DNA from 3 places in the Paenibacillus sp. ALE2 genome. Region 3 is predicted to be linked to each of the others. Evidence: riboswitches for the same ligand, from Rfam matches in the RefSeq annotation. Region 3 holds a riboswitch; each other region holds the start of a gene.
What was found. Region 3 has a riboswitch for cobalamin ahead of ACXHJ1_RS07585 (ABC transporter substrate-binding protein). Riboswitches for the same ligand answer to the same signal wherever they lie in the genome.
Positions count from the first base shown of each region.

Region 1: linked by a shared signal. The riboswitch ahead of metE (5-methyltetrahydropteroyltriglutamate--homocysteine S-methyltransferase) and the one ahead of ACXHJ1_RS07585 (ABC transporter substrate-binding protein) in region 3 are both predicted to bind cobalamin.
Region 2: linked by a shared signal. The riboswitch ahead of cobJ (precorrin-3B C(17)-methyltransferase) and the one ahead of ACXHJ1_RS07585 (ABC transporter substrate-binding protein) in region 3 are both predicted to bind cobalamin.

Region 1 covers NZ_CM134213.1:1,948,185-1,955,436, forward strand. The annotation lists gene ACXHJ1_RS08460 (DUF1700 domain-containing protein) at 1-485, opposite strand, end outside; gene ACXHJ1_RS08465 (PadR family transcriptional regulator) at 478-807, opposite strand; gene ACXHJ1_RS08470 (DUF6985 domain-containing protein) at 1,188-1,721, shown strand; gene metE (5-methyltetrahydropteroyltriglutamate--homocysteine S-methyltransferase) at 1,809-4,127, opposite strand; cobalamin riboswitch at 4,286-4,481, opposite strand; gene nrdG (anaerobic ribonucleoside-triphosphate reductase activating protein) at 4,671-5,168, opposite strand; gene ACXHJ1_RS08485 (anaerobic ribonucleoside triphosphate reductase) at 5,165-7,114, opposite strand.
Region 2 covers NZ_CM134213.1:1,978,872-1,986,123, reverse strand. The annotation lists gene ACXHJ1_RS08625 (precorrin-8X methylmutase) at 1-246, opposite strand, end outside; gene cobK (precorrin-6A reductase) at 412-1,191, opposite strand; gene ACXHJ1_RS08615 (sirohydrochlorin chelatase) at 1,188-2,276, opposite strand; gene cobJ (precorrin-3B C(17)-methyltransferase) at 2,371-4,167, opposite strand; cobalamin riboswitch at 4,477-4,662, opposite strand; gene ACXHJ1_RS08605 (LOG family protein) at 4,720-5,274, opposite strand; gene ACXHJ1_RS08600 (uroporphyrinogen-III synthase) at 5,474-6,331, opposite strand; gene ACXHJ1_RS08595 (GerAB/ArcD/ProY family transporter) at 6,433-7,252, opposite strand, start outside.
Region 3 covers NZ_CM134213.1:1,750,078-1,757,329, forward strand. The annotation lists gene ACXHJ1_RS07575 (nucleobase:cation symporter-2 family protein) at 1-248, shown strand, start outside; gene ACXHJ1_RS07580 (hypothetical protein) at 501-632, shown strand; cobalamin riboswitch at 1,015-1,218, shown strand; gene ACXHJ1_RS07585 (ABC transporter substrate-binding protein) at 1,438-3,021, shown strand; gene nikB (nickel ABC transporter permease) at 3,037-3,966, shown strand; gene ACXHJ1_RS07595 (ABC transporter permease) at 3,981-4,796, shown strand; gene ACXHJ1_RS07600 (ATP-binding cassette domain-containing protein) at 4,796-5,701, shown strand; gene ACXHJ1_RS07605 (ABC transporter ATP-binding protein) at 5,698-6,477, shown strand; gene nikA (nickel ABC transporter substrate-binding protein) at 6,620-7,252, shown strand, end outside.

The sequences.
Region 1 (7,252 bases), 200 kb from region 3:
AGTAGGAGATAACGTACCCCAGGCAGCAGCAATAGCCCCATACCTGTTAACGTGATGGAGAAGAAGAATTTGGTTGGGTAAAAGGTGCTGTTGAGCGCATAATCAGTGACGGCGAGTAGAGGGGCTGCAACGAAACTGACCGCCACTGCGGTTAATGAAGCCCATACCGCCCATAGGGCAGCTAGAATCGGGATGGAGATCAACAAGTTGAGAAACAGCAGCCCTAAGAAAGTAAAAAGATTGCGTGCGAAGCTTCCTTGGCGAAGTGGAGGGGAAGCGTTCCAGTCTACATTGGGAACATCCAATGCTTCTCGGGCAATATCCTCTGGGTTCCCCAACTCATGGGCAATTTCAGTTTCGCTTTTTCCATTGGCCAAGCCGTAGTCAAAATGCTGGCTCAAATCACTAAGCAACTCATGGCGTACCTCTGCAGGGAGAGGAGATAGGCGCTGCTCCACCTCTGTAAGAAACTGTTTTCTATTCATCAGGATCTCCTTCCTTCAGTAGGCTTGCGACATGATGGACAAAATCATTCCATTCCCGTGTAAGTAATCTTGTATAATGGCTGCCGGTATCGGTCAGCCGGTAATATTTACGGGGCGGGCCCTCGGTCGATTCCTGTAAATACGTCGTGCAGTATCCCTCGGATACCAGACGGCGAAGCAGTGGATATAGGGCTCCCTCTGCTACTTCGATATGACGGGAGACGGCTTGAGCCAATTCGTAGCCATAGCGGTCTCTACGTCCAATTAGAACTAGAACGCATAGTTCCAGTACCCCTTTTTTGAATTGGATGTTCACATTCACGAGCGATGCTCCCTTCCTGATGTAATCATAATTCATAGGTGTCGTTCGGAATAAGGGGAAGAAACGTGTGTTTGTGCATAATTTGTCACGGGTACTAATTATAAATCAGTAGTCAGGTATAATTTAACATCATGTACTGATTAATGCAAGGTACTAAATTTTTAATAATAAAATCTTCGGGTCAAAATGGGCCGGTTTTCTTTCTTGAAGGCTTACACGAATAGCAAATCTTGTAGAAAAAAGTAGTTTTATTTGGAAATTCCTCGATTTCTGGCTGGAAACACCCATAGAATGTTACTTTAATTTCATTCATTAAAATGATAGATTGTAAAGTGTTCAATAGAGCTAAAGATTACCTTTTATGAAGAGGTGGATAAAGGATGGACTGGAAGCACTGGTATAGGGAATTGGAACAGGATGATGAGACTTGGGATGTGTCGGAGGAGGTTGTACTGCGTGGTGTGGTACATCTTGATTTTTGCGGGCATCCGTCGGAGGTAGAAGTCGAATTTATCGTGGGAGCCGACTCTGAAGAACAGGCACAGGCTATAGAAGAACCTACGGAACCTCAGAGAAAGACATGGGAGAAGTATATGGCATGTTCGTCAGCGATCCATCCTCAAGTATTGCAGTCCATATACCAACATTATGTAGACATCGTGGAAAAGTATCGGAAGGCATACAGCTCATGGGGAGAGGACCCTAATGAATATGCGCCTTATGTGGAGCGACCAGAGCAATTGCTGGATCGAATGCAGCTTATATCTATACTGATTTCCGACTCATCGGAAAAGGATGAACTATATTTGAATTTTAATTGTTCCTGGGATCGAGAGCATGGCTTAGGCGTACATCTGAAGCAGCTAAAAATCGAGCATATTCAAGGTTTATATACATTATATGACTTGGAATAAATAACTCCCTTCCGGTCTCTAATAGAAAGACCGAAAAGGGAATAGGATATGATGGATATAATAACGTGATTGGATACGATAAAAATATTAGTTGGATACAGACAGCACGGCTCGGGCTGCTTGAGCCGCCTGTACCATTTGCCGCAACGCGGCAACAGATTCCTCCTTGGTGCGGGTTTTCAGCCCACAGTCTGGATTAACCCAGAACAAATCTGCTGGCAGTACGCGCAAGGCACGCTGAATCATGCTTAGCATTTCTGATTCATCAGGAATGCGCGGGCTGTGGATATCGTACACGCCCAGACCGATGCCTTTGTCGTACACCTGATCCTCAAAGCTAACAATCAGTTCACCATGACTACGAGAGGTTTCAATAGAAATCACGTCGGCATCCATGTCTGAAATGGACTGGATCATATCTTGGAATTCGGAATAGCACATGTGTGTATGGATTTGGGTCGCAGGTTCAACAGTGGCCGTGGTCACAAGGAAGGCTTGAACCGCCCAATCCAGATAGGCCTGCTGTTGTTCTTTTTTCAACGGGAGCCCTTCGCGAATTGCGGGTTCATCCACCTGAATCATGCTAATACCCGCTTGTTCGAGTGCCTCTACCTCTGCCCGTAATGCCAGAGCTAATTGCAAAGCAACTTGCCTGCGTGGAATATCATTACGTTCAAAGGACCAGTTCAAAATGGTCACAGGGCCTGTAAGCATTCCTTTAACTGGCTTGGAGGTTAACGATTGGGCAAATGCCGTCTCTTCTACAGTCATTGGTTGATCGAACGACACATCTCCGTAAATAATCGGCGGTTTAACACAGCGGGAGCCGTAGGATTGCACCCATCCGTTTTGTGTAAAAGCAAAGCCTTTTAGTTTTTCGCCAAAAAACTCAACCATGTCGGTCCGTTCAAATTCCCCATGTACAAGCACATCTATGCCAATGTCCTCTTGGATATCAATCCATTCCTTGATCTGCTGCTGGATGAATGTCCGATATTGCTCGGCAGACCATTCTCCTTTGCGATAGTGCAGACGGGCCTTGCGAACCTCAGCAGTTTGCGGGAAGCTGCCGATGGTCGTCGTAGGCAGTGGGGGTAACTTCAGCCTATTTTGCTGAATTATACGGCGCTCGGCGAAAGGAACGCTGCGTGATAGTGGCTCCTTTGCCAACAGGTTGGCCAAATCGGCAGCTGTCTGTACCCTTGCCGCTGAGCTGTTGAAGCGGGCTACCGCTTCCGCACTTTGCTCAAGCTTGGCAAGTGCGGATGGATCATGCTTACCAAGTGCAGCCGTCAAGACTGCGATTTCATCCAGCTTTTCATCGGCAAAGGCTAGGGCATGCACCAGCTCTCGGTCCAGCTTGTGCTCTGCTTCCAGACTGACCGGCACATGCAGCAGACTGCACGATGGCTGCACGATAAGCTGTTCTGCATTGATTTGTTCTGCTAACTGGCCCAACAGCGCAGCCACGGCATTCAGGTCGCTGCGCCATATATTGCGCCCATCAATGACACCAGCACCCAGCGTTTTCCCTTTGGGGAAGCCATGTCGCGATATATGCTGGACATTTTCGCCATCATCATAGACAAAGTCAAGACCCAGTCCCTGGACCGGAAGTTCAGTCAGACGCTCATAATGATCTAGGCTACCAAAGTAGGTTTGCAGCATGATGTTTAAGGAGGGAGCAGCTTGGGTCAAAGCTTCATAGACCTCCTGAATAATATCCAGATCCTCTACTGGGAATGAGGTGGTCAGGACAGGTTCATCGATTTGGACCCATTGTACGCCTTCTGCTGCTAGTTCGGACAGGACTCGGGTGTATAAAGGCAGGAAGGTTCGTATAATAGAGGCCAGATCCTTACGATCATAGCCTTTGGATAAAACAACAAATGAGTAGGGACCGATGAGAACCGGTTTACCGTCAATACCTAGCTCCTGCTTTGCTTCACGATAAGCGAGTAAGGGCTTATTTTCAGTGAGCACTGGAGCCGCATTTTCCAATTCGGGAACGATGTAGTGGTAATTGGTATTCATCCATTTGGTCATTTCGCTGGCGGTAGCTCCCTTCTGCCCACGTGCCATCCCGAAATACACAGACAGAGGAACCGGACCTGTAGGACGATAGTTGAACCGTTCGGGTACGAGACCGAACATCACAGATGTATCCAGCACATGATCGTAATAGGAAAAGTCTCCGACAGGAATGCGATCAATCCCTTTGTCACGTTGCTTGCTCAGATGCTCCAGACGCAATCTTTTCATCTCACTATGCAGTTCACTTTCGTTAATACTACCCTGCCAGAAGCGCTCCAGTGCTTTCTTCCATTCCCGGTTCCCGCCGATACGCGGATATCCCAGATTACTGCTAGTCAAACCGGACAATGTAGATCGTTCGTTAATGGACATGTAGGTTTCCTCCTAAGTGGTAGCCAGTTTATTTTTACGTACCAAAAAAGGCATTCTGTCCCCAAGGCTAAAAATGAGTAGGGGAAAGAATGCCTCCGCGATTAAAATTCAAAAATACGGCGACTGCTCTTAACACCTCCCTATCTTCCGTAGGTACTGCGATGTTGTTAAAATAGGCAGGTCTCCTGACTTACGGATCATGACGTTCAGCATCCCTTCCCGGTCTGTGGACCAGTGGGTGTATGAGCAGCTGAACATTCCCCGTTTACAGTGGCGGGACCGTCCCGGATTTGCACCGGCTTCCCTTTTAAGTCTGATCTGAATAGAACAGACACCTATTTCCAAACTATAAGATTAAGGTATGACGAATAATTATGCACTCGTATACTTGTTCACCATCATAAGTGAAACTCACAGGATGTGCAATAGAAACAGGAATAGAAACTGGAGTGGAATCTGTTAGTTATATGCAAAAAAGACAAGCCCAACCCATCGTGGGGGACTTGTCTTTGGTATAGCATCTTGCTAAATAGAACATCGCCTTTAAGCTAATGAAACGGTGTAACCTGCTTGAGTACTGGCTTTCACATCTACCAGGCGCTGATTACGGCTGCCCCGAAAGGGGAGGGTCAGATCTTTTTGCTGTTCAACAAAACGGCCATCTACAATCACGTCACACAATAGTGCCAGCTCCTGTCGCTCCTGATCCATGAGCAGATCTTCGTAGACAAAGCCTGTGTAGGCCCAGACGGTTCGGTCGGGACAAGCCGCGCGGAAGTCACGTACAAATTGCGAGCATTCTGCTGCTGAGAAAAAAGGGTCTCCCCCGCAGAGAGTCAATCCGTCCAACAGCGGATTATCCATGATATCACGGATGACCTCCTGTTGACGCTCGGGCGTGAATGGCTCCCCTGCGCGGAAGTTCCACGAAGCTGGATTAAAGCAGCCGGGACAGGCATGGCGGCAACCACTAATGAATACAACGGTGCGCAGGCCGTATCCTTCATTCAGAGATTCTGGAATATAGCCGCACAAATTCACTTATGCTTCACCCGGTCGCGAACTTCCGCTTGCTTGGCAGCATTAAAACGAACGGTATAATCACCTGTCAGATATCCGGTTACCCGACGTAAACGCTGAAAGTGCGTGTGTTCCTCATCCGTGCCGCATTGAGGACAGCTTGTCCCGATAATTCCTTCATAGCCGCATTCCGTACAACGATCCACCGGATGGTTGATGGAGAAGTAGCCAATGTTCTGATGCAGCGCGTATTGAACAATTTTAAGAAACGCCTCCGGGTTATTCCGCGCATTACCGTCCAGCTCGATGTATGAAATTGCACCCGCATTACATAGATTATGGAACGGAGCCTCCAAGCTGATTTTACGAGCAGCCGGGAGCTTGTAATACACCGGAATATGGAAGGAATTCGTGTAATATTCCCGGTCATTTACTTCAGGAATAACTCCGAAGTCACGTTGATCCAGCAATGTGAACTTGCCCGACAGCCCTTCGGCAGGTGTCGCGAACAGTGTAATATTTAGATTGTGATGTTCACTCATTCGATCACAATACACGCGCATGGAGGTGATGATTCGCTGTGCTTCACGGTATACAAAATCATCCTCTCCGTGGTGTTTTCCGTATAATGCTTTCATACACTCAGCCAGCCCGATAAATCCGATCGAAAGCGTACCGTGCTTTAGGACGCTTCCCACCTTCTCATCAGGTGCCAGTTCTTTTCCGCCTTCCCATACCCCTTCGCGCATCATAAAGTCCGAGGCTTTGGCTGGCTGGCTGGTCTGGATATGATAGCGATGGATTAGACCGTCTACTGCAATTCGCATAACCTCTTCCAGTCTCGCGTCAAAGCGGTCACGGTCAGGTGTCAGACGCTTGCCTGTGCAAATACCATATTCAATCCCGAGCCGTACCAGATTAATAGTATTAAATGAGAGATTACCCTTGCCGCTCTGGCGGTTTCTGCCGAAACGGTCAGAAATGGTACGGGTACGGCAGCCCATCGTGGCAATGATGGTATCCGGGTTATCTGCGCGGTAATAAGGCAGATTGAAGGTAGCATCCACATTCACAAAGTTGGGATACATCCGCTTGCTGGAGCATTCTACCGCTTTTAAGAACAAATCGTAGTTGACATCGCCTTCTGCCTGGTTGACTCCTTTTTTACATTGGAAAATATGTTGTGGGAAAATAGGAGTTTCCCCGCTGCCCAGTCCACGAATCGTGGCTTCCAGCAACGATTGCGAAACAAGCCGACCTTCAGCAGACGTACACATCCCGTAATTCAATGAAGTGAATGGAATTTGCCCCCCTGCCCGACTGCTCATCGTGTTCAGGTTATGAATGAGCGATTCCGCCGCCTGCCGGGTTTCTGTCTCTGTCTCTTCGCGTGCGAATGAGTATGAACGAGGACAGACCTCTTGCAAGTGAGTATTGGCTAAATGCAGCTCGTCGTCAGACCAACGGGAGTCTAGCTCTTCCTCGAACAGCCGGAGTCCTTTGCGCAGATGCTTGCGGAAGGAACGAGCAACGTATGGAGCTAGATCCCAATCTATTTTATTGGCAGAGACACCACCAAATTGGCTATTTTGTTGAGACTGGAATATGATGGCGACCAGTGCCATAGCAGACATAATTGTTTGTGGTGTGCGTACAGAGCCATTGCCTGTATTGAAACCGTCTTGTAGCAAACGACCAAATGGGATAAAGATACAATTTGTAGTTCCGAGCGCATATTGGTCCAAATCGTGAACATACACATACCCATGGTCAATCGCGTCTGTTAATTCAGGCGGAAGTACACGCAGGCGCGCATACCATTTGGCATATTCCGAGCCAAGCTTGCTCATTTTACCGCTGAACGATTCTCCATTTAAATTTGCATTCTCCCGCAGCATGTCCAGATCTTGTGCCCCAATGACTCGCTCACCGATGTCGTATAATTGATGTTCCTCCAGCACCTTCATCGTAAAACCCTCCATATAGTAAAAAATATATATTTTTCACAAAAACAACATATTGATGATATCTAGTGATAACCAATTGTTTCGATCTATATATTGTATATACGTAGACATTGAGAGTATGTGACTATTGTCACCTTG
Region 2 (7,252 bases), 230 kb from region 3:
CACATCTGCCACCACCGGCTGTCCTGCGCGAATAGCTGCAATTCCGGCTTCAATGGCTTTTGGATGAAATACCATGCTGCGGCCCAACTCAAAATCAGCAGATGCATGAATGACACGCTGTACGACAGGATATTGTTCAGCTGTAAATGGATGCTCTCCCAATTCTTCTGTGATCATCGCGAAGCTTTTACCCTCAATCTCCTGCGGCTGTACCGTTAGCGGTTTAAAGTCTGTTTTAAAGTCCATGGTATCGACCCACTCCCTTATGGAAAATTAGTTTAGGAAAAATAACTGCTCGTGTATTAAAACAACAGATATTTCTATTAAAACACGCATTTTAAGATGACTATATTTTAGATACATACCAGCAGTCGTTATGGATTAACTGAACCCGTAGGGACTTGAACCAACTCAAATGGAAATCTTCCCTGTTGCTGTGCGCAATGTATCAATTACTCCGTCGAAATGATCAAATACCGTACCAAACTCTACTTCCGGTCTGGAAATCAAAATGACGTGAATACCCAGATCCAGAGCAGATTGAACCTTCTCATCCACTGCTCCCGTGCGTCCGCTTTCCTTGGTGACCATCACGGTTGTACCAAAGTGCTTGTACAATGCTTCGTTCATCTCACGGGAAAAGGGCCCCTGCATGGCAATAATATTTTTTTGCTCCATCCCCAGTTCGCCGCATTTCTCCATATTGTCGAGGCGCGGCAACATACGTGCAACCAGACGAATCTCCGGGTCTCCGAGTAGATGCTTGGTGAATGTGCCGAGCGTCTTACTGCCCGTCGTAAGCATGACAGAGCCTTTGAGTTGCTTAGCAATTAATGCGGCCTCTTCATAAGAAGACACAATATGGAGCAATGGATGATTGTCATACACCAGTCCCGTCCGCTCGTAGCGAATATAAGGAACTCCAGACTCGCGAGCAGCTGTCATCGCATTCGCATGTGCTTCTTCTGCAAAAGGATGACTGGCATCAACAACGGCCTGTATCCCCTTCTCCCGAATCATTGCACCCATTTCATTGGCTGTCATTCGGCCTGTACGTACGTCCAGCCCTGCTTCGGACAAGCTGGCCGCCGCGCTTTCGGTTACGACCGAAGTTAATACGTTAAAGCCGGTGTCACGGATTTGCAGCGCCAATTCCCTTGCATCGCTCGTTCCGCATAGCATAAAAATCATGAGCCATTCACCTGCCCGGTTACGTTCACTACAGACGGCGCATGTGAATGATCGTGATCATGGTCATTATGGCTGTGAGCATGGACATGCGCATGATCGTGAGCGTGGCTGTGTGTATGGTGCTCGTGATGGTGATCATGCTCATGTGCATGATGGTGATGATGGTCATGATCATGGTCGTGATGGTGATCGTGGTCATGGTCATGGTCGTGATCATGGTCGTGATCATGGTCGTGGTGATGGTGATGCTCCTGCGCTTCCAGACGGAACTGGCAGTTATCGCAATTAGCCGTAACCTTGCCGAACAAGCCTTCGTTAGCTCGCTCCAGCACCAGCTCAACTAATTGAGGATGGAAGCCAAAATATCCGCCCATTTCCACTTGTAATGCAGGGTGAGCCTCGGCGAATTCCTGAGTCATTTCTCCAATGCGCTTAATCAGCACACCCGTGAATAGAAAATACGGAAGCACGATAATCTTTTTGGCCCCCAATCGTACACAACGCTCTAGGCCATCGGGAAAAGAAGGCTGCGTCACACCGATAAAGCTGCTTTCTACCCACGTATAAGAAAGCTTCTCCCACAGCATACGAGTGATTTTGAAAAAGTCACTGTTCGCATCAGGATCGCTACTTCCGCGTCCTAATACAAGTACCGCTGTTTCTTCGTCAGATACCTGGGCAGATGCCTCTACAGCGCTATTCATCCCTGCTGGAACTGCAACAGGGCGGGCCTCTTTCAAGCGGTTAAGCAGTATGCTAACGATTTTTTCGTGAACGCCAATCGGACGTCCGTATACAAATTCCACCTGCGGGTATTTTGCCTTTGCCCGGTCGATTGCCTTCGGAATATCAATTTTGGCATGCACTGCTGCGAACAAAATAATCGGAATAAAAACGACACGCGTCGCCCCTTTGTCCACACACGCCTGTACTCCTTCGGCAATACTTGGGCGTGCCAACTCCAGAAAACAGGTTTCTACACACGTACCTGGCGCCCGATCTGCCACCGCTTGCGCAAATTCCAGTAGTTCCTGATTACCCTCTGGGTCCCGACTTCCATGTCCAACCAACAATATTGCATCCACTGCTGTGTTTTCCTCCTCATTGATAGGGATAGCCTACATGACGCCCTATTTTATATATATGCTTGTATCCTGTTCATCAAGCCTACCAACCCACTTAATCACCACAAACCGCGTTCACTTCTACTGTTGCTGGTGCATCTTCATGTCGGAAACCCGCAACGATGCCTACACGTTTAAAGAATTTATGAAAACGCTCGTTCGGATGCCCTTTTTCCTTATATTCAGCAATAATGTTCTCCACGATATCCGTAATCTGATCACCCGGAATCCCTTCCGCTACGGGCTGAGCGGCATGAGCATTACGGCCAAATTTTTTGCCGCCGAGAAACAGATCGTATCCTCCCTTGCGATAGACGATGCCGATATCCTCCAGCACCGCTCCATAGCAAGCCATGCCGCATCCATTCAAAGCAATACTCGTTTCCTTGGGTGCCTGTAATCCGCCAAGTACAACCTGTAGATGCTCAGCCACAGGCACCGCATCATCTTTCTCCATATTGCAGAAGTCGCAGGCCTTCACCTTAAACACATCGCCGATCGGCATGACAATGAATCGTTCATCCCGAAGCCGTCCGACCAGTTCCTCGGGGTCTGCGCACGGCACGCGCAGCACGATCTGATGATCTGGCGTGTATTCCAGCTCGCCATCATCACCCGCTACCTCGGCAAGCAGTGCCATCTGCCGAGCAGTGAACTTCTTGTTTCCCACGCCAGGGGAAACCCCCACCTCAAACAGTGCAGGCTTGCCAAAGCCGCCTGACGCCTTCCCAGTCGTAGCCACCGTTGCCGTTCCGACGGCGCTCTGGGCGGTAGGCGCTTGCCCGCTCCAGCGAGCATTGGCTTCGCCCGGCAGCTTGCCGCCGACAGCTAGGCGGCTTAGTGCCTCTGCTGCCAGCGATGCTGGAGCCGCTCCGGTTGGCTTCGCGGGCGCAGCCTGCACGGTAGCCATCGCCTGCGGGCGTGCTTGCGTGGCAACCGCAGCGCTGCTCGCGGAAGGCTCGGGAGACGCAGTCAGAGCTCCACCTCCCTGCGGTGTATCCAGTGCGCGATCCTCTTGCGCGCCCAGCGACCACGGCTCCGCTTCCGTGCGAAGCCGCTGATGCGGTTTGAGCACTTGCTCGGTCGCGTCCAGCGTGTATTTACGCTGATAGCCGCGCGGAGTCACGATTAACCCGTCATACACTGTCGTCGAGGAATTGCCGATGATTACGGTCGTCAGCATCCCGATATCATGGTTCAGCATATCTTCCAGCGTCGTTACAATAACCTGCTGACGTTCACGATAAGCACTCTTCACCAGTCCAACTGGAGTTTGCGGATCACGGTAACGGAGCAAAATGGACTGCGTCTCCACAATCTGGCGGGTACGTCGACCACTGCGCGGGTTGTATAAGGCAATCACAAAATCAGCCGAAGCCGCAGCTTCTACACGCTTCACGATCGTTTCCCACGGGGTCAGATGATCACTCAGACTGATTGTGCAAGCATCATGCATAACCGGCGCTCCCAACAACGAAGCACAGGATTGAATAGCCGAGATCCCCGGCACAACTTCTACCTCAACCCCGTCCTCGCGACGCCAGCCTTTTTGCATCAGCACTTCGTACACCAGCCCTGCCATGCCATAGACCCCAGCATCTCCACTGGAAATGACGGCTACCTTCTTACCCATCTCTGCTTGGCGAACCGCCTCCTGCGCACGGCTCACTTCTTCTGTCATCCCTGTGCGTACAATCTCCTGTCCGTTCAACAACGGACGGATCAAATCAACGTAGGTATTGTAGCCGATAATGACCTCACTTTCGGCCAGCGCATCCAACGCCCGTTTTGTGATATGTTCCATATCTCCTGGTCCAAATCCAATCACCAGCAATTTTCCTAATGGGCTCATCGTGCTCCTCCTATCATCCTTTTCAGGGCAGCTATACTATCTATTTCAATAATTTGTGGCATCCTTTAACTCAAAAAACCCCCATCCTGCCCGGATGGGGTTCCTATGTACGTATCTCTCTTACCAGACGAAACAGCGTAAGAAGACAGTTCTTGTCTTCCTCCTATCTGCCGTTGTTTTCCATCTGTTTTGTTTACGCTTCAAACGCTGCTGCACGTTCATATCCACGCAAACCTGTAACCAACATGGAAAAAGCAACGTGTGCCTGATTTCCTGATTTCGTACACCCATCCTCTCCGCGAAGGTTAACGGTGCATACAGATCAAGGTAGGTCTCCTGGCTTGGCATCAACGGATTCTCTCGTCTTCCCCGTTTTGTACGAGTGACCATTTAAAAGAACCCTCTTCCTTACAGTGGCGGGACCGCTCGGGACTTGCACCCGATTCCCTGTTACCCTTTGCTCAACCGCAAAGGCACCTTGTCTGTCCGCTATTTGATTATGGGTCTTATCATAACCTTGCCTCAATCAGTTGTGCAAGCACGAAAAAAGCTTTATTTCAAGTTCTCTGCTTTATTTTTCAACATATGCAGCAGTTCATCCGGGTCCGCAGATATACTCAGTAGCGCTGGATGATCAGCTCCGGTAAACCCTTCCTGCACGCTATGACGTACCATTTCTACCAACGGGTCAAAATATCCATTCACATTCAGCAGCCCAATGGGCTTGCGATGTATACCGATTTGCGCCCAGCACAATACCTCGAACAGTTCCTCAAAGGTTCCCAAGCCTCCCGGAAGGGCTATAAACGCATCGGCCATCTCGCTCATCGCCGCTTTACGTTCATGCATGCTTGCTACCTCAATAAACTCGGTAACTCCCCGATGAATGATCTCTGCATCGAATAACAGGGTGGGCATAATGCCGGTGACCTGACCGTCACCCGCCAACAGTCCATCCGCCACCTTACCCATCAGCCCTCTGCTGGAGCCACCATAAATTAAACGGATATGCTGGCGAGCCATAGCTTCACCCAGCTTGCCTGCCGCCTCAACATATACCGATGAATGTCCAGGTCTGGACCCTGCAAATACACAAATAGAATTCATAAATGTCTCAGCTCCTGTCCTCAATATCATGCATCGAAACTTATTCATTATATTAGATAAATATTTTCGCTATAACAAAAAACTTTGCGATGCATGTCCAACAAAAAAAGATAAAGACCTCGTAGGCCCTTATCTCTATTTTACTCTGTATTAGTAAATATAAGTTCATTTTTAGCTTACTGCATTTATCAGTTCTAGCTCATTTCAAATGACCGTTCACGCTCTTCAGACCACAGCCATGCACCGAATCGCTATGTTCGAAATATTTGCCCAGTTCCACCATCATCGCACCCATGCGCTCTTCAGTTGGAAATACGACTCGTTCAATCCCTTCTTCCAAAATGGATTGTGCAGTCACCTTGCCTACCGATACAGCAATGACATCTTCACGAAAAGCTTCCAGTAAATCCTCCATTCGATTTTGCTTTCTGGCATATTGGGCCAAAAATCGAATTTGCGGACCACTCGTGAACGTAACGGCATCAATCGTACGGTTTATAACATCATCTAGTAGCGCCTGCAATTTTGCTTCTTCAGGTGGGATATGCTTATAAGGAAGTACTTGGCGGGTCACTACGCCTTGCTCATCCAGCCACTCTACCAACCGGGGGGCCGGGTCTCCATGCAGTTGCAACAGTACTTCCTTCCCCTTCAGATCATATGGGGCAAAAGCCCGTGTCAATCCGATCAAACTTCCGTCCTCGTCCCGTACTGCTGGCGTAAAGCCACGCTTTTTGAGTCCATTGACCGTCTTGTAGCCCCGTGCTGCAATGTTGGAGGATTGCAGCAACTCTATAATCTGCTCGGCCACGCCCATATCCTCTGCCATATCGAACAGAGCATCCAGTCCCATACCTGTCGTGAAGATGTACCAGTCCGGAGGGTTCTTCACCCACGATACAACAGCGTTGCGCAGCTCGATATCATCCAGAAAAACAGTCCCCTGGGCCGGGCGTTCTACTGGCTCGCCCCCCATCTTCATAACTAGCAACGCCATTTCTTCTGCTTTACGGGGACCGGCAAGAGCGACTCTCTTACCTGCCATGCGTTGTGCCATGCTGTTGCCTCCCTTGTAGATGTCGTATTTCTTTCTACCAAGTATACAATCAGAAAGGCAAAAGACAAATAAGAATTACTTTTTCGATAAATACAGTAATCTTATAAGTGGGCGTGTCCTGTTTCGCTTTCCTGCTGGCCTTCTTTCTGATCACTTCTATCCCTCTCCCTGCCAGATGATGAATTATCATCACCTCTCCCTTTAAATTTGGGTCGGAGCAACATCCACAGCAAGAAGGGCATGAATACAAAAAAGATGACCATCACCGCAGTCCATTCCCGGCTGAAATCATAAATTTGTACGATGTTGGAGAACAGCATAAACGAACAGACATAACCTAACAAACCTAAGGGCCAAACCATCAGACTCCCCCAGACATGGGCAAACATGCGCTTTACCGCCAAACTGGTAACGTACAGATCAATTCCAATCTTCGTAAGAAAGGCTGGTACGGTCAGTGCTGCCACGAACAAGTCGAACCGATCCAGAAAGTCCGTTAGTTGCAACTGACGCACCAGTTCATACGATGGATAAAACAGTCGTGACAAGATAGGAACTCCAATCACCAACTCCGACAGCAACACCAGCATGATTATAGTAGCGGTTCCGAGTAAATGCCCCAACCACGCACTACGTCCATTATAGCTCTTCCCAGAAATCACAAAGGGAACCATCATGATATCGGCCATATAACCTAGCATCCGCCAACTGCCTTTAATAACTCCATCTACTTCCGGATGTAAATAGGGTCTCAGCATCGAAAAATCCATATTACGTCCAAAAAAAAGCGGCATAGTCAACAACGTCACAATCAACAACGGTACAAAAATCTCGGTCATATTGACGAGGGTACTTATCCCCCCTTTAACCATAAATGCCAGAGTCAACAGCACAATAAGAGATACGATCACAATCGGAGTC
Region 3 (7,252 bases):
TTTTGTCAGAAGTGGATCTGCGGAAAGAAAGCAATCTGCTGATTGCAGCATGTAGTATTGCCGTGGGCCTAGGCTCAGCTGTTCTGCCGCAAATGTTCGACCAACTGCCGAGCTTTGCCAAAATGCTGCTGCAAAACGGCATCGTATCTGGCTCGATTACGGCAATTGTCTTGAACATTGTTTTGGCAAGAAAACAGGGTGAATCGGTCAAAGGCGTTAATGTCTCAGAAGTTCCACAGAAGGTTTGATGAATAGGAAATAAACAAAAACAGCCGGAGAGAGGGCGTAGCCTCTTTTCCGGCTGTTTGGCATGGGGTTATCCAGAACTAGTTATTTATTAAGCAGCATGAAATTATTGATAAAACCCTCTTTCTGTATGAAGATCGGGGTTTGGATTTTCGAGTGGTAGGAAGAGGCATGGTATAATCTACCTTAAGGACTTTGGATAGTGGTGGATGTTTTCGGATCACGGCGCAGCTTCCCGAAAGGGGGTGAAGCCGATGGTCAACCTTGTGTCGTGCTATGATGTGCTGCGTTGGATGGTTACGTTACTAAGCCTGGTGTTTAGTATTCGTAAGCTTTATCGCTGGCTGCGTCGGAAATTTCGGAACAAGCGAAAACCCACCGCGTAATTAGGTTGGCCCCTAACGGTGGGTTTCGTTCGCATTAACATTCAGTTATGCAGCGCGCCGTGGTGGTGATCCACAGCCTTTCAAGTCCTAAGAGTCTTTGCCGTTGGAGCGGCGAAGGCTCTTTTTAGTATACGGATACAGTGGTTATCTCTATACCTAATTTTAACACGTGAATTGTGTGCACGCAACGTTAAGACATACCTTCAATTGCGCGCAAGCAATGAATAGCCTTGGTCTTGATTCACACTATATCATTCAAATTTAAATTATTACGCAACATTTGTTGACAAGCCAGTAGCAACAAAATAAGATAATCCTAAATCGTAATAAAAAGGAATAAAGGAAGAAAACAGGTGTGAGCCGGACAACTCTATATACGAAGTTTCGTAGAGACGATGTAGATAGTTGTTGAGCGTGTTCACTTAAAAGGGAAGTTCGGTAGATTCCGACACGGACCCGCCACTGTATACAGGCATCAGCAGGGTACTGCTGGAGCTTTCAGAATAGCCACTGGAACTGTGAGGAACCGGGAAGGCCTGAAAGATAAGCCTGGAGTCAGGAGACCTGCCTGTTTTGACATCACTGTCAGACCCACGGGATGCTGGGGAGGTGGTTAGGCGTGCTGCATACGGAATGTCTGAAACCGATCTGATCCCTTCTATGTTTTTGGAGTTGGCTTTGAGGTGAGTTTTGACATTTTATAATGAAAGCATTTCTGACTGCTGGTCAAGTGGTTGGGAATGCTTTTTTCGCGTTTTGCGTTAGGTTTATACGATATTTTACAAGATAGAGGAGGACATGTGGGATGATAGGCAATCGTAATAGGCGTTCATGGTTCATATGTACAGGATTGCTGCTGCTGATGGCAGTTATGGCTCTTTCGGGATGCGGCACAGCCACGAAGACGGAGGATAGCTCAGGCAAGGGTGAGAATACGCCTGCACAACAGACTCCAGCAGGTAAAAAGCTGGTGATGGCGTATACGTGGAAACCGTCAGGCGTCGATCCGCATGGAGACAATAGCTGGGATGTGATGCGTTCCGGTGCCGGTGAGACACTCATTCGTTTGAATGAAAAGTTGGAGCCTGTGGCTTGGCTAGCCAAGGAATGGAAGCACGACAGTCCTAACGTGTGGACGTTCAGCTTGCAGGATAGGGTCACTTTTCATGATGGAAAGAGTATGGATGCAGCAAGCGTAAAAGCATCTTTGCTGCGCTCTATCGAGAAAAGTCACCTGGCGAAGGATTTACTGGATGTGAAGTCCATTGATGTAACTGGTCCGCTGACGCTGAAAATTACGACAAACCAGCCGAATGCAGCGCTGGTATCCAATTTGGCTGATCCGTCAACGATTGTACTGGATGTGGCATCCATAAAAGATGAGCAAAGCTACCCTGCAATGACAGGTGCTTTTAAAATCAAAGCCTTCAACAAGGATCAATCCTTGGTCGTCGAGCGTTATGACGGATACTGGGGCGAAAAGGTGCGATTGGCCGAAGCGACGATGAAATTCATTACGGACGGTAATTCGCGCCTGATGGCGTTGCAATCTGGTGAGGTGGATGTAGCGACGGATATTCCGGTAGATAACGCAGAGGTATTAAAAAAGAACGACAAGCTACAAGTGCTGTCGGCTCCATCCTTGCGCACCCATATGATTGTGTACAACATGGAATCACCTGTGTTCAAGGATGCAACCAACCGTAAGGTGGTGGACAGTCTGATTCCGCGCGCATCCATTGTGAGCGCCGTTATGAGGGGCTTCGGCACGGAAGCAAGTAGCCCGTTTCCGAGCATTCTTCCCTTCGGTAAGATTGAGCGTAAAGCATTGGACGGAACGACAGAGCAGTTGTTGACGAAGGATGGCTGGCAGAAGGATGCCCAAGGCACATGGTCCAAGCAGGGCAAGCCATTCGAGGTTACGCTGCTGACCTTCCCTCAGCGTCCGGAGCTATCCGTCATGGCTGAGGTTATTCAGAGCCAGTTGCTGAATGAGGGAATCCAGGTCAAGATTCGCAAGGTGGAAAATATCGACGAGGCATTGACCAAAAATGATTGGGATTTTGCTATGTACAGCATGCTCACGGCCCATACAGGGGAGCCGCAGTATTTTATGGACATGTTCTACTCCTCTACAAGTGAAGCGAATGTAAGCCGTTATGCTTCCAAACCGCTGGAGAATATTCTTCACAGCCTGAAGTTGGCGAAGGATACCGCACAGCGTAATGCGGTAACACTGCAAGCGCTGGATATCATCAATACAGATTTACCGCAGTCGTTCATTGTGCACCCTGACAATGTGTTTGGTGTGAAAAAAGGAGTAAAGGGCTTTACACCGCATCCGATCGAGTATTACTACATTACAGCGCAATCTGATATTGCAGAATAACGAGCAACGTATCCTATGATTCGTTTTATATTGGAACGTGTGGCGCAGCTGCCCATCATTGTATTCGTTGTATCTACGCTGACTTTTGTACTGATGAGGCTGGCCCCTGGTGACCCTGCTCTCATTTTGCTCACCGCGCATAATGTTCCTGCTTCTGGGGAGGCGCTAACCGCGCTGCGAAACGAACTGGGCTTGAATGAGCCGCTTCATATTCAATATGTGAACTGGCTGAGGGATGTGTTCACAGGACATTGGGGAACCTCGTATGTGTCCAAGGAGTCAGTGCTAAACGAACTATGGAGCAGACTGCCCGCTACGGTGGAGCTAGCTTTGGCGGGCTTTGCCGTCATGGCGGTGCTTACGCTTGGGATGGGACTGGCTGCCTCGCTAAAAGTCAGCGGTCCACTAGATCGTCTGGGCAGGCTGTTCGCTTTGCTGGGATCGTCAATTCCTTCTTTTTGGCTTGGGTTTCTGCTGATCTATCTATTTTCCGTTCGCTTGGGCTGGCTCCCATCCATGGGAAGGGAGGACTGGACACATTTAGTACTCCCAGCGCTGACGCTTGGTGCAGGATTGGGAACGGTGCAAGCCCGTGTATTGCGTGCTCAGATGCTGGAGCTGAGTGACCGGAATTTTGTGAAGGCAGCGAGAGCTCGCGGTTTTTCACGTATGCATATTCTCTTTTTTGAGATATTTAAACATGCCGTTCTGCCTATGATCACGCTGTTAGGTACGAATCTATCATTTATGCTGGCAGGTAACGTCATCGTAGAAACCATTTTTTCATGGCCAGGGTTAGGAAAGTATTTTATAGATGCAATTACGCAGCGGGATTACCCGGTGATTCAGGGATATGTTATGTTTGCCGCGTTTTTAATTGTAGGTGTTCAGTGTTTGGTGGATGTGGTCCAGACGGTGATAGATCCAAGGCTGCGTTTGCGTTAAGGGGGAAGCTGAAAATGAAAAAGATACGGCTTTCCTTTAGAGGAAGCTTGCTGGCAGGGGGCGCACTGTTTGGCCTGATCGTGCTGCTTGGGTTGCTGGCTCCCTGGGCCGCTCCGCATGATCCTCTGCATGTGGACCTTCTGAACCGTTTGGCACCACCCAGCCGTAAATATCCTTTCGGTACGGATCATCTGGGTCGGGATGTGCTGTCACGGCTCATTTATGGAATTCGGACAAGCGTATTAATCGCTTGTGCGATTACGGTAGCTACGCTGTGTATTAGTCTGCCCACAGGCTTGCTCATTGGTTATGTGCGAGGACGTGTGGATCAGCTGATTATGCGGGGAATCGACGGCGTACTGGCTTTTCCTGATATTATTTTAACGGTGGCGATTGTGGGTATTTTGGGCCCGGGTTTCGTCAACATGGCCTTAGCGATTATTGCGGTACGGTGGGCGGGCTATGTCCGCTATATCCGTAGTTTGGTTCAAAAAGCCTGCCAGGAGGACTATGTACGGTATGCTCGTTTGTCTGGCAATTCACACATTCGCATACTAAGACGTTATGTATTGTCACAAGTATGGCCGCAATTGTTGGTTTATGCGGTATGGGATATCGGCCGCGTGGTATTAATGATTGCGGGGCTCTCCTTTCTTGGACTGGGTGTACAGCCGCCCAAGCCAGAGTGGGGTGTGATGCTGCATGATGCAACCTCGTATTTTCAGGTGGCTCCGCATGTGATGATCTTCCCGGGTTTAGCGATTATGCTGTTTGTGCTTGCCTGCCAGCTTCTGGGTGATCATTTTTCAGAAAAGGGGGCTGCGAAATAGTGGGCGAGCACTCTGTTATAGGGCGGATGGATACGACAGAGCAAGCGTACGTACGAAAACCGTTGTTACACGTGGAACATTTGGAGATTTGCCGTACAGGTGTAAGAGCCAGCGAAAGCGAAAGCAAACCGCTATTACGGGATGTGAACTTTTCCGTCTACCCAGGGGAAATTGTAGCCTTGACTGGGCCAAGTGGATGCGGCAAAAGTCTGACCGCACACGCAATCGCGGGTATGCTGGACCCAGGTGTTGGTGTTACGCAAGGGTGCATCTACTATAACGGGGAAGACATTATTCCGTTCCATGAACAGCGCTGGCAAAGACTGCGCCGTGGGGAAATTGCCCTGCTCATTCAGCAATCGCTGAGCGGGCTGAATCCGATCCGTACCGTCCGTGCCCAGCTGACGGATACGCTTAGACTGAACGGGCTGCGCCTGATGCACGCCCAGAAGGAGCTGGGGCAAGCTGATGCTGCCCTGTCCCACACTGCATCGCAGCCCCAGGGCGTGCTGTCACGGATGCGGCAGATGTTGAACCGTGTCACGGAGCTGGCTGGAGGCCGTACTATTCCAGGGCAGGAAGCCTATTTGTGTTCTCTGCTCCGCAAGGTCGGTTTTGCCGATCCTGAGCATATTCTGTCATCCTATCCTTTTGAACTAAGCGGAGGTATGTGCCAAAGGGTCCTGCTGGCTGCAATGTTAAGCTCTGGTCCGCGCCTCTTTATTGCCGACGAGCCTACTACGGCGCTGGATGTTATTAACCGCGACAAGGTTCTGGCCTTGTTTCTACAGTTGAGGGAAGATTTCGATCTCACGATTTTGTTAATTTCACATGATCGTCAGGGGATAAGCCGCATAGCAGATCGGGTGCTGGAGATGACCCCGGAAGGAAGGATGCAACCGTGATACTGGAATTGAAGAACGTCACCAAAGCTTATCCTGTCCGCAGACGGAGAAAAGGCTGGTTCAACACGAGACAGAGTCAGCAGCAGGCTATACAGAAAGTGAGTCTGGAATTACGACAGGGAGAATGCCTTGGATTGGTTGGAGAAAGCGGAAGTGGCAAAAGCACGCTGGCGCAGTGTATCCTGGGGCTGGAGTCGTTGACTTCAGGGGAAATCTGGCTGGATCAGCAGCCCATACATACCGGAAGGATGAAAGATATTCATCTGTACAAACGAATTCAGTTAGTCACGCAGGACTCGGCCTCTTCACTGCATCCCCGTATGACCATTCAAGATATTTTGATGGAGCCGATCCGTAACTATTTTCCTAAGCGAAAGGTAAGGGCGCTGGATATCTGCCTTTCCTTACTGGAATCGGTAGGGTTGGAGGCTGACAGTCTGGGAAAATACCCTGCACAGCTAAGCGGTGGACAAAAACAGCGGGTGTGCATTGCTCGGGCGTTGGCGGTTGAACCAGAAATCATCCTGTTCGATGAATCGGTCGCCAATTTGGATACGTCAACCCAGTCCTCCGTGCTAGACATGCTCAAAAGAATGCAGCTCGAACGCCAGCTGTCCTATCTTTTTATCACCCATGATCTTCAGTCCACCCGTACGTTCTGTGATCGTGTTGCCGTCATGGTTCAGGGAGAGATCGTGGAAATATTTGAGGATTGGGATGAAGAACTATTGAAGCATGAATACACGCGTGCCCTATTTCAAACATTGGCGGATTAATCCATAAATTTAATATTATACAAATTCAAAATAAATAATAGCTCTGCTTGCCGAATATTGTTGACAAAATATAATGTGGTACCTATTCTAAATATGATTATGATAATCATTATCACATATATAGAAAAGGGGAAATACATTGATGTCCGTTCGACACCGCAAGACTGCCACCCTTATGTTGGTGACGCTCCTCTTATTATCCGTTATTCTGGGCTGCGCGAAGCAGGAGAACACACCTGCATCCACCTCTACTAACGGAACTGCCAATGAAAAGTCGATCACGCTATCGTGGCCGCGGGACATTGGTACAATGAATCCTCACGTATACAACCCTTCCCAGCTATTTGCACAATCCATGATTTATGAGCCGTTAGTCAGCTACAAGCAAGGAGGCAAGCTAGAGCCTGCTTTGGCTGAATCTTGGACCATATCCAAGGACGGCAAGACATATACGTTTAAGCTGCGTAAAGGTGTGAAATTTTCCGATGGAACGCTATTTAATGCGGCGATTGTGAAAAAGAACTTTGACGCTATTATGAAAAATGAGAAAACGCATAGCTGGCTTGGTATAGTAGGCGTTCTCGACAAAACTGAAGCTGTAGATGACAGTACGTTCCGAATGACGCTCAAAGAGCCATACTACCCAGTTATTCAGGATCTGTCTGTCGTTCGCCCGTTCCGTTTTTTGGGTGAAGCCGGGTTCCCGGATGATGGAGATACGTCCAAAGGAATTAAGAAACCTGTAGGTACAGGACCTTGGATGCTGGATGAATAC